3 regions of the Paenibacillus sp. 2RAB27 genome follow, and region 2 is predicted to be linked to each of the others. Evidence: riboswitches for the same ligand, from Rfam matches in the RefSeq annotation. Region 2 holds a riboswitch; each other region holds the start of a gene.
What was found. Region 2 has a riboswitch for cyclic di-GMP ahead of AB4114_RS08375 (hypothetical protein). Riboswitches for the same ligand answer to the same signal wherever they lie in the genome.
Positions count from the first base shown of each region.

Region 1: it holds a riboswitch for cyclic di-GMP, as region 2 does, so the genes downstream of both, AB4114_RS27895 (methyl-accepting chemotaxis protein) here and AB4114_RS08375 (hypothetical protein) in region 2, are expected to answer to the same signal.
Region 3: it holds a riboswitch for cyclic di-GMP, as region 2 does, so the genes downstream of both, AB4114_RS29065 (PilZ domain-containing protein) here and AB4114_RS08375 (hypothetical protein) in region 2, are expected to answer to the same signal.

Region 1 covers NZ_JBFRGR010000030.1:8,643-11,926, reverse strand. The annotation lists gene AB4114_RS27905 (RNA polymerase sigma factor) at 1-753, opposite strand, end outside; gene AB4114_RS27900 (YciI family protein) at 750-1,100, opposite strand; cyclic di-GMP riboswitch class I at 1,529-1,613, shown strand; gene AB4114_RS27895 (methyl-accepting chemotaxis protein) at 1,767-3,284, shown strand, end outside.
Region 2 covers NZ_JBFRGR010000004.1:260,756-264,039, forward strand. The annotation lists gene AB4114_RS08365 (TIGR01777 family oxidoreductase) at 1-282, opposite strand, end outside; gene AB4114_RS08370 (MDR family MFS transporter) at 472-1,695, shown strand; cyclic di-GMP riboswitch class I at 1,812-1,905, shown strand; gene AB4114_RS08375 (hypothetical protein) at 2,024-2,329, shown strand; gene AB4114_RS08380 (exopolyphosphatase) at 2,444-3,284, shown strand, end outside.
Region 3 covers NZ_JBFRGR010000033.1:41,464-44,747, forward strand. The annotation lists gene ychF (redox-regulated ATPase YchF) at 1-1,044, opposite strand, end outside; gene AB4114_RS29065 (PilZ domain-containing protein) at 1,123-1,863, opposite strand; cyclic di-GMP riboswitch class I at 1,965-2,051, opposite strand; gene tadA (tRNA adenosine(34) deaminase TadA) at 2,343-2,801, shown strand; gene AB4114_RS29075 (DUF1697 domain-containing protein) at 2,784-3,284, opposite strand, start outside.

The DNA of each region.
Region 1 (3,284 bases), on a different contig from region 2:
ATTGCGCCGCACATGGCGGCGTGCTTCGCAGTGCAGCATAAGTGCCATCAACCCCAACGCTTCCGGTTCCCCTGGAATAAACTGTAAGATCAATCTTCCCATGAAAATTGCTTCTTCGGCCAGTCCTTTCCGACGTGGATCTACGCCGACTACATCATCCCAGCCACTTCCATAAGCTGCATAGACAGCTTCAAGCACGGATTTAAGACGCTCTGGCCATTCGTCCTTTCCGGGCATGTCGAAAATAATAGCGTCGCTCTTCAGTTTCGCTTTCGCACGAGTAAGCCGCTGCCCCATCGTCGCAGGCTTAACAACGAAAGCAGAAGCAATGCGGGCTGCGTCAAGGCCAAGGACGGACTGGAGCATGAGCGGTGTACGCACGGCTGGATCAATTTCGGGATGGGCGCAAATAAACAGCATCTTGAGCCGTTCATCAGGAAAAGACGCTTCGAGTTCGGACCATTGCTGCGTAGTATTCGCCATCGCGATCAAAGTCTGCTCCGCACCGGCATGCACACGGGCATGCCGTGTACCGTCGATCAGTCGGCGCTGCGCAGCCGTTAGCAACCAGGCCTCCGGTTTATCTGGTACTCCGGTCGCAGGCCATGATTCTAGCGCGGCCAGAAAAGCGTCGGCAATCGCATCCTCCGCTGCGGCTAGGTCACGCCAGCGCATAGCCAGAAAAGCAACCAGACGGCCGTAGGAATCACGGGCCGTCTGTTCAATCATTTGCTCAGCATGCATAGCGCTCATAGCGTAACCGGGTACAAGTTAGGGCGGACTTCAACCGAGCTGCCGGGACAACGTGCCGCCCATTCCAATGCGGTATCCATATCCGGCACGTCGATAACCATCAAACCGCCAATATGCTCCTTGGTTTCGGTGATCGGCCCATCCTGAACCAACATTTCACCACCCCTGAGGGTAAGCGTAGTCGCGGTCTCCGGTGCCTGCAGACCTGCACCGTTTACAACAATGCCGGAATCGAGCATTGCTTTAACATAATGGGCCCAGCTTGCGGCATATGCCTCCTTGTGAATCGGATCGTTTCGTTTGGCGAAATCCTCTGTCGTTTCATACATAAGCAGTGTGTAGTTCATGGTTATTGCTCCTCTCAACATTCATAATGGGGTTGTTTCATGACTTCACTATAATGACGACCCAGATCGATGAATTTCTACATCATGCAAAAATATTTTTGCACTATCACTAATCGTTCTCCTTATGTAATAAATCTTTCTTCTTCCTACTTATGTAAAAAAATAATACCACATATTAGGATAGTTCCGTAGGTGATCACGTCTCGTATGTATCCATAATTCGAATCAACAACGGGCTACGAGTGGCGAAGGCCGCTTCTACAGTTGAAACACCTGATGCAATTTGCCTATGTGACAAGTCGTCTTATGATCCTTATGTATCACCTGAAAGTCGCATATGTCACAATTTGTTTACAATACATATATACACATGGTATTTACAGTAATGTATCAATAATTTATAATAGTCATAAATTGTCAGATATTTTAACTGTAAATGGCAAACTTATCGAAAGATAAGGGCGCAAAGTTATGGGCCTAAAGCTTCGAAGCTATGGCTGCCAAACCGCCAGTTTGTGATAGTAAGCCTATCCCGAACACCTTGGGATAGGCTTTTTTATGCCTCTATCCCTACTGAAATTATCAAAAAATGTCGAAGAATGGGGGATATTCACGGATTATAGCGTTTCATGTCAATACAAATAGCATCTAAGGAGTGCAGTTAAATTGAAGACCAAGAACTATTTCGGCAAAAATCTTTTATTCTCGATGTTGAATTTGCTAGTCATCGGGGTAGTGCTTATTTCCATCAGCGCTTATTTTCAGAATCAAATTTTAACAGATACGTTGAGAACGCAGACCCATAATATGACATCCGTGTGGGCACAAGGTATATCCTATAAAGACGTCCAGGGTGCACTACGTGATAAAAGCTATGAAGCAAGCGAGCAGCAACGATTAACCAAGCTATTTGATAGTTACACTGCCTTCAATGCCAATGTAGCGCAAGCTTACATATTTGGGGTTGAGTTAGCGGATGGGAATAAAACATCGTTGATTTCGTTCCCGAGTCACGTTGTTAAAGCTTTTAAAGAAGCAGGTTTGAACATCGGAGATATGTATGAGCAACCGAAAGGGATCGTCAACGGTTTGAAAGCCATGTTGAAAACCAAAACCGAGACCTTCACTTCTTACTATAAAGATGATTACGGCACTTGGGTCAGCGTTCTTTACCCAATTATTGACGATAGTGGCAATGTTGCAGCTTACTTTGGCGTGGATGTAGACGCAAAAGTGATTCCCGATGCTCAAAAGTCGTTCCTCCTGAGTTCGATCATTTTACTCTTAATCGCCTTGGTGATTTGCAACGGMGCGCAATATTGGGTGGCAAGAAGAACGCTTATGCCGATCAACCAATTAATGCGTGGAATTGAACAAGCCTCTATCGGAAAGTTCAATTTCACATTGGAGGAAAACGGCGGTTTCGGCGAATTAAATCAAAAATTCAATATGATGCTTTCTAATATTCGTGAAATATTATCAAGTATTAAACAAACAGCTTCAAGTGTATCCGATGCTTCCAACGAACTGTTCAGCATCACTGAAGACAATCGTCACAGCATTGAGCTGATCACAACAGAAATCAGAGACATGAATACGCATGTCGACCAGCAAAAAAATTCTACAGAAGAATGCGGACGATCAGTTGAAGAAATTGCAGCTTCTTTACAAGTCATCGCTCAAAACGCGACCGAAGTTGCCAATGCTTCTCATGCTATGAAAAATCTATCCGAAGAAGGCAATATGGCCGCTCAGACGATATCGGATCAAATGGGTCGCATCAATACGAACTCGATTTCTACCGCAGGCACGATCAAGCTCCTTGAATCGAAATCGGAGGAGATAGGTAATATTCTCAATCTCATTAAAGACCTAACTGCGCAAACCAATCTACTTGCTTTAAACGCAAGTATTGAGGCCGCTCGAGCTGGCGAACATGGCAGAGGTTTTGCAATTGTAGCCGCTGAGGTTCGTAAGCTTGCTGATCAATCGAAAAATTCGACAAGTCAGATTGAAACTCTTGTTGCCGACATTCAATCGGAAACACAAAACACAGTTACGTTCGTGACGCAAGGTACAAATGAAACCCAAAAAGGGATGGAAATTGCCAAAAGCACAGGTGAATCCTTTACTAATATTCTCGACGCATCGCAGGTCGTATCTAATCAGGTTCTAGATATTTCA
Region 2 (3,284 bases):
GGCTACATGCTCAGCCGCCTGCAATCGGGATTGTAAAATTCGCGTCTTAGCCGCTTTCGTCCACCGTTGACTGATGGATTCACCAGCCAAATTTACGATTGCATCAAGACCTGCAAGAGATTCCGTATTTTGCTCTAACTGATCCCATGTTATCGTTCTGACACTTGGTATCTGCTTGGAAGATGAGCGTGATATATTAATAAGTTCGTGACCTTGTCCCAACCAGTAAGTGATTAAACGTTTTCCAATAAACCCACTGCCGCCTGTGATCGCTATTTTCATATGCAAGCACCTCCATATCATTATTATAGATACTCCATCCAATAAATACCATCAAGGAGAAAGCGATCGAGAAAGGTAAACATTCCAGTCTAAAATGACGACACAATTCGCTATTTTCGTGTATAATTGGATTTTGGTTATTAATTAACCATAGGGTAATTCGTGTGTCAGCGAGAGGAGTCATCGTCTATGAATCGAATGCGTCAATTTCTTCAAGCCTATCATCCTATCGTACATACGCTTATCTTAGGTACGGTCATGGCTCGGGCTGCTTCTTCCATGAGTTTACCGTTCCTAGCAATCTATTTGGCGAAGCACTCCGATATGAGCCCTGGGCTCATTGGTATTGTAATTGGAATGGGGGCATTAGCTGGAACGTTTGGCGGTTTTATCGGTGGTACGTTGTCAGACCGATTCGGACGTCGAGTCATTATGCTCGCGGCACTCTTTGGCTGGGGAGTCGTATTCCTCGGATTCAGTGTTGTAAAATTACCGGTCTTATTTATGCTGCTCAATATGCTCAATGGACTGTGCCGCTCATTCTATGAGCCTGTGTCACAAGCGCTAATGGCAGATTTAACGGAGCCGTCCAAAAGGATGCAAGTATTTTCACTCCGCTATATGGCGATTAACGTTGGTGTAGCTGTTGGACCTTTGCTGGGAGCTTTCTTTGCAACTATGAACGGAGCCTTGCCATTCCTGCTGACCGGGATTATTTATGTAATCTATGGTGTGACACTTTACGCCCTTCTAATTAAATTCGGGATTAAGAAAATCGAAGGTGAGAAGAAAGCCATCGTTACTTTCCGTTCTGCGATAGGTGTTATTCGTAAGGATATGACCTTCCGTTTGTATATAATCGGGGGGATTATCGGAGCCATTGGTTATTCACAGGTGATGGTGACGTTGTCGCAGTACTTACAAAGGGATTTTGCTAATGGGGTCAAAATGTTCGCCATTCTCATGAGCGCCAATGCCATTGTTGTTATTGCGATGCAGATTCCGCTGGGGAAATGGGCAGAAAAGTATTCACCTCTAACGGCTATTGTTGTTGGCAACTTGATGTTCGCATTAGGTGATATCGGATTTGCGTTTTCACACTCTTTGACATGGCTGATTATTTCAATGGGAATTTTCACGTTTGGTGAAATTTTGAACTATCCTGCCGCGAACATGTTGATAGATAAGCTAGCTCCTGAACATATGCGAGGAACGTACTACGGTGCTCAAACATTAACGAACATAGGTCACTTTATGGGGCCATGGATTGGCGGCTTTCTATTGGTTTCCTTTGGCGGCAGCACGCTCTTTCTTGTGATCGCTATTTTGTCGATGATTGGCTCGATTTTCTATTGGAGAGGCACGAAACGTCAAAAAACAGTGAAAATAACGTCGAAAATGCAAATATTATGATGAATTTCGTAAAAATAGTTCCTTTGAACTATTCGATTTCAAATCGTCATCCCTTATCCTTGAGAGTATAGCAAGTATTATTTTGAAATCTACATCTAAAATGATTGTGCATGTCATCTCGACAAAGGCAAAGCTGGCGAAAGCCAGTGACGCAAAGCTACAGGGGCCTTACTTCTCCTGCAAAGGACAAGCAGCCAGCCAGCCACCGAACGATTGGGAATTCACTTCAGAACCCCTCTAGTCGGTTCACTACGGTGGGTTTTTTTCTCTGTCATAGCGAAGCAAATGAATCAAATGGAATGACACGTACAAAGGAGGCCCTAGCGGCATGAAATCGGAAGTTAAATTCCAGGATGAACAGAAAGCAACATCGTTATGCGGTAACCATGTTGCACGTTTGGTGCCATCCACGGATGGACCAAAGCTTATGATTAACCGAGAAGAGTATGCATTAAACGAAGCGTGTTGGGATGTTGAGATGTTTCACGGGAGAAACAATAGCATTCTGATTTTTTACTGGAAAGGCGAAGTAAAGCTGTCTGTGAAAATGCCTCCGATGGCTCAAATCGAAGGGTTTGTCACAAGACTTTTGCAATGTCTATCATCCAAATTGAGAGTGGTTCAGCCTATCTAGGTGAATCGCTCTTTTTTTTTGAAATCGCTCATTGTCACCAAACGACACTAGCTGATATAATATGACCATCACATTTCATAGTTCTTAAGAACTACATTAAAGGAGATGCATGGCATGAGATTGATCACACGTTCCGATTTCGATGGTTTAGTATGCGCGATGCTCTTCAAACAATTAAATATGGTGGATGAAATGAAGTTTGTCCATCCCAAAGATATGCAGGACGGCTTAATTGAGGTTACGGAGAATGATATTTTGGCAAATGTACCCTACGTTCCAGGATGTGGTTTATGGTTCGATCATCATTCCAGTGAACTCACACGGATGGGGGAATCCGTAACGTACAAAGGTGAAACGCGACTTGCTCCAAGTGCTGCACGAGTTGTCTATGATTACTATGGTGGGAAAGAAACCTTCGGCGATATCGACGATATTATGCAAGGTGTAGATAAAGCGGACTCCGCGCAGTTTAGCAAAGAAGATATTTTGAATCCGAGCGGTTGGGATTTGCTTTCGTTTATCATGGATGCTCGAACGGGATTAGGTCGTTATCGGGATTATCGCATCAGTAATTATCAGTTGATGGAGGATCTAGTGGAGCATTGTGCAACGAAATCCGTTGGTGAGATCATGGAGTTACCCGATGTGAAAGAGCGTGTAGCTCGTTATTTTGAACTAGATGCGCTATACCGGGACATGCTGCAAACCTATACACGGGTTGAGGGAAATGTCGTCATTACGGATCTTCGCGATGTGGAGACGATTTATCCGGGGAATCGTTTCATGGTCTATGCCCTATATCCGGAGCAAAACACCTCGATTTGGATTGTTGATGGTCGAAACAAACAAAACTGCGTATTCGCTTGCGGGCACAGCATTGTCAATCGCACCGCACAAACAAACATTGGGGATTTGATGCTTCAACATGGCGGCGGTGGGCATCATGCTGCAGGGA
Region 3 (3,284 bases), on a different contig from region 2:
TTCAAGACGAACTTGCCCTTTTTCCTTCGCACCCGCCATGGATCCAGCAGCAGCCAAATCGTTATAAGAAACAACTTCTGCACGAATAAATCCACGTTCGAAATCCGTATGAATGACGCCAGCCGCTTGAGGAGCTTTCGTTCCTTTACGAATCGTCCATGCTCTAACTTCTTGAACCCCAGCTGTGAAATACGTGTACAAGCCGAGTTTGCGATAAGCAGCTTTAATCAATCTATTCAAGCCGGACTCTTGAAGTCCCAACTCTTCCAGGAACATTGCTTTTTCTTCGTCTTCCAGCTCAGCAATTTCGGATTCTACCTTCGCGCTAATGGAAACGACTTCGTTGTTTTCTTTCTCTGCGAATTCCTTCACAATTTTAACATATGCATTCTCATCCGCTGTTGAAACTTCATCCTCACTCACGTTCGCCGCGTAGAGCACTGGCTTCATTGTTAGCAAATGTAGATCGCGAACCAGGAGGCGCTCATCTTCTGTCAAATCCAAGCTGCGTGCTGGCATATCATTATATAAGGCTTCTTTGATACGTTCCAAACACTCAACTTCAGCAACCACTTTCTTGTCGCCGCCCTTGAGGTTTTTGCGTGAACGCTCGATCTTTTTATCAACCGACTCAATGTCTGCCAAAATCAATTCAAGATTAATCGTCTCGATGTCGCCAATCGGATCGACTTTCCCAGAAACGTGAGTAATATTATCATCCTCAAAACAACGGACAACATGCACAATCGCATCAACTTCACGGATGTGTGCTAGAAATTTATTTCCAAGGCCCTCGCCTTTGCTCGCACCCTTAACCAAACCCGCAATGTCAACGAATTCGAAAGCCGTCGGCACGATGCTCTTAGGCACAACGATTTCCACCAGCTTCTGCAATCTCTCGTCTGGTACTTCTACTACCCCAACATTCGGATCGATCGTACAGAACGGATAATTCGCAGATTCTGCCCCCGCCTGTGTAATTGCATTAAACAATGTCGATTTTCCTACGTTCGGTAGACCGACGATACCTGCTTTCAAAGCCATTGTCGTTACAACTCCTTAATTTTCGAAAATCATCCTTCTTATTATATAGTACTTAGCGGGCAAAAAAAAGCCTGCAAGCTATTGATTGGCTGCAGACTTTTTTTCCATTGCTTTTTTGAACTCTTCATCCCGCTTCTGTTCGAAGTAAGTTTCAATCTGATTACGAAGAATAAACCCCCGTAATGCATTGCTTTGCTCGGCAGGAACGCTCTCGAAGCTGGCCCCGTAATAGTAGCCGTCTTCCTGCTTTTCTTTCCTTATAATTTCCAACCTGCACAGCATCTCAAAACCTAAATCCAGCTCAACTTGCAACATACATTTCTTATGAAGAATACCATCGATCATTGAATTATCATTAATAATAAAACCAATTCCGTTCATGGACATGTTTTTTATCGAAAATGCAATTGGATTTTCCAAGTGATGCTGCTCTTTTTGGGTAACATTTTGAAATCCTGCAATATATCCTACATTCTTCACATCGACCCGCGGGAACTCCCGTTTCTCCGAAAACTTCTTCCGATTCTCAGGTGGATTGATCACGATCAGTGAACCAGGCTCTCTAGCTACGACGGTCGAATGAAAAACGAATAGACCCGATTTCGTATATAACGTCATTTTCGTTTTATCACCCAGTTGAAATACATCGTATTCCGGCAGCTCAATCTCCATGATGTCTCCTTGTGCATAGGTAAGAATACCTGTTGACACGAAATCATCCTTCGCCACTACAGCTCGGCAATGCATTAATACCTCCGCATCATATCCTTCTTTACTCCCATATCGCTTCAAAGTATCCTGCTTCATCGCCATGCTCATCTTCACCCTCCCTATTGATGGATTTCATAGCATTTTTCCGCACAAAATAGACTGCCCCACACAGGGACAGCCTACCACCGCAATCAATAAAAGCATCGATTTTCGGTAACCAGGCTGCCGTAGTTCATAAGAACCGTAGACCCTCAGCTTTGCGTCCTTGCCTTTCAACAAGTTTGCCATTGTCGAACCCTGCTATTCATTTATGTAGATATCGTTGTTCGTTACTGGTCTAAATGATCTATCTTTCGTCCAAACTGGTCTAAAAGACCCACTGTACTCACCATTATACGTAGCTCATGCACTTCTTTCAACTAAAATCCTTGCATGGACCCTATTTTTATTGTATGAATGTGTAGTGGAAATTGAATATCCACAGGTTTATAAGTTATCCACATTGTTATCCACAGCTTGTTAACAACGAATATTTGTTCGGATCTCTATACACATGTGGATAAACTATTATTGCGAGGTGTCCCCCTGTGGATCAACATATCCCTTGGATGAGAGAAGCGATCGGTGAGGCGCTGAAAGCCGAAGCCATTCGCGAAGTTCCGATCGGCGCGGTCGTCGTCCATCAAGGTCAAATCATTGGCCGCGGTTACAATTTACGTGAAACAACCMTTGATCCTCTTGCGCATGCAGAGATGATTGCTATTAAACAAGCGAGCGAGTATTTGCAGGCTTGGCGCCTTCTGGATTGCCAGCTCTATGTGACATTGGAGCCATGTCCGATGTGCGCGGGTGCGATCGTGCAAGCGCGTGTACCTCAAGTTATTTATGGTACGGTGGATCCGAAGGCCGGCTGTGCAGGAACGTTAATGAACTTGCTGCAGGAAGACCGATTCAATCACCGAGTCGACGTGGTTAGCGGTGTTTTGCAAGAGGAGTGTTCCACGATGTTAACGCAGTTTTTCCGGAAATTACGGGGCAAGGCCTAAGCCCTCGGCTAACTCTACGAGCTTACTCATCGTATTCCAATTACGCGCCGTCGTTTGATTGCCAAGCTTCTGAATGTTACTTGCCAGCTTCGAATCCAACACGCTTTGCCGAAACAGAAAATATATGGTGCAGCCCCGTATCTGAAATTCATCTACTTCACTCTGTCCCTTGGATAAGATGTCGGTGAATGTCTGCGGGGCTTCTTCTGTTAGAACAGAAATTTGAATGCTCTCCCCTTCGGACAAAGCTTCTGCGTCATAGGGGCAATTCCTTACAAGTTCAGCTAGCTCCGCTGCGGTGCGCAAAATAACGGTAGGCGCTACGCCTGCCGCATCGCTGATTGCTTTTTCAATACGCGGGCGTAGGGTTTCTCCTGACTCTTCGGATTGGAACAACACATTGCCGCTTTGCAAATAGGTCTGCACTTGCGTTAATTCTAAGGCCTCTAGCGTTTTTTTTAAGTCAGCCATTTTGATCTTGTT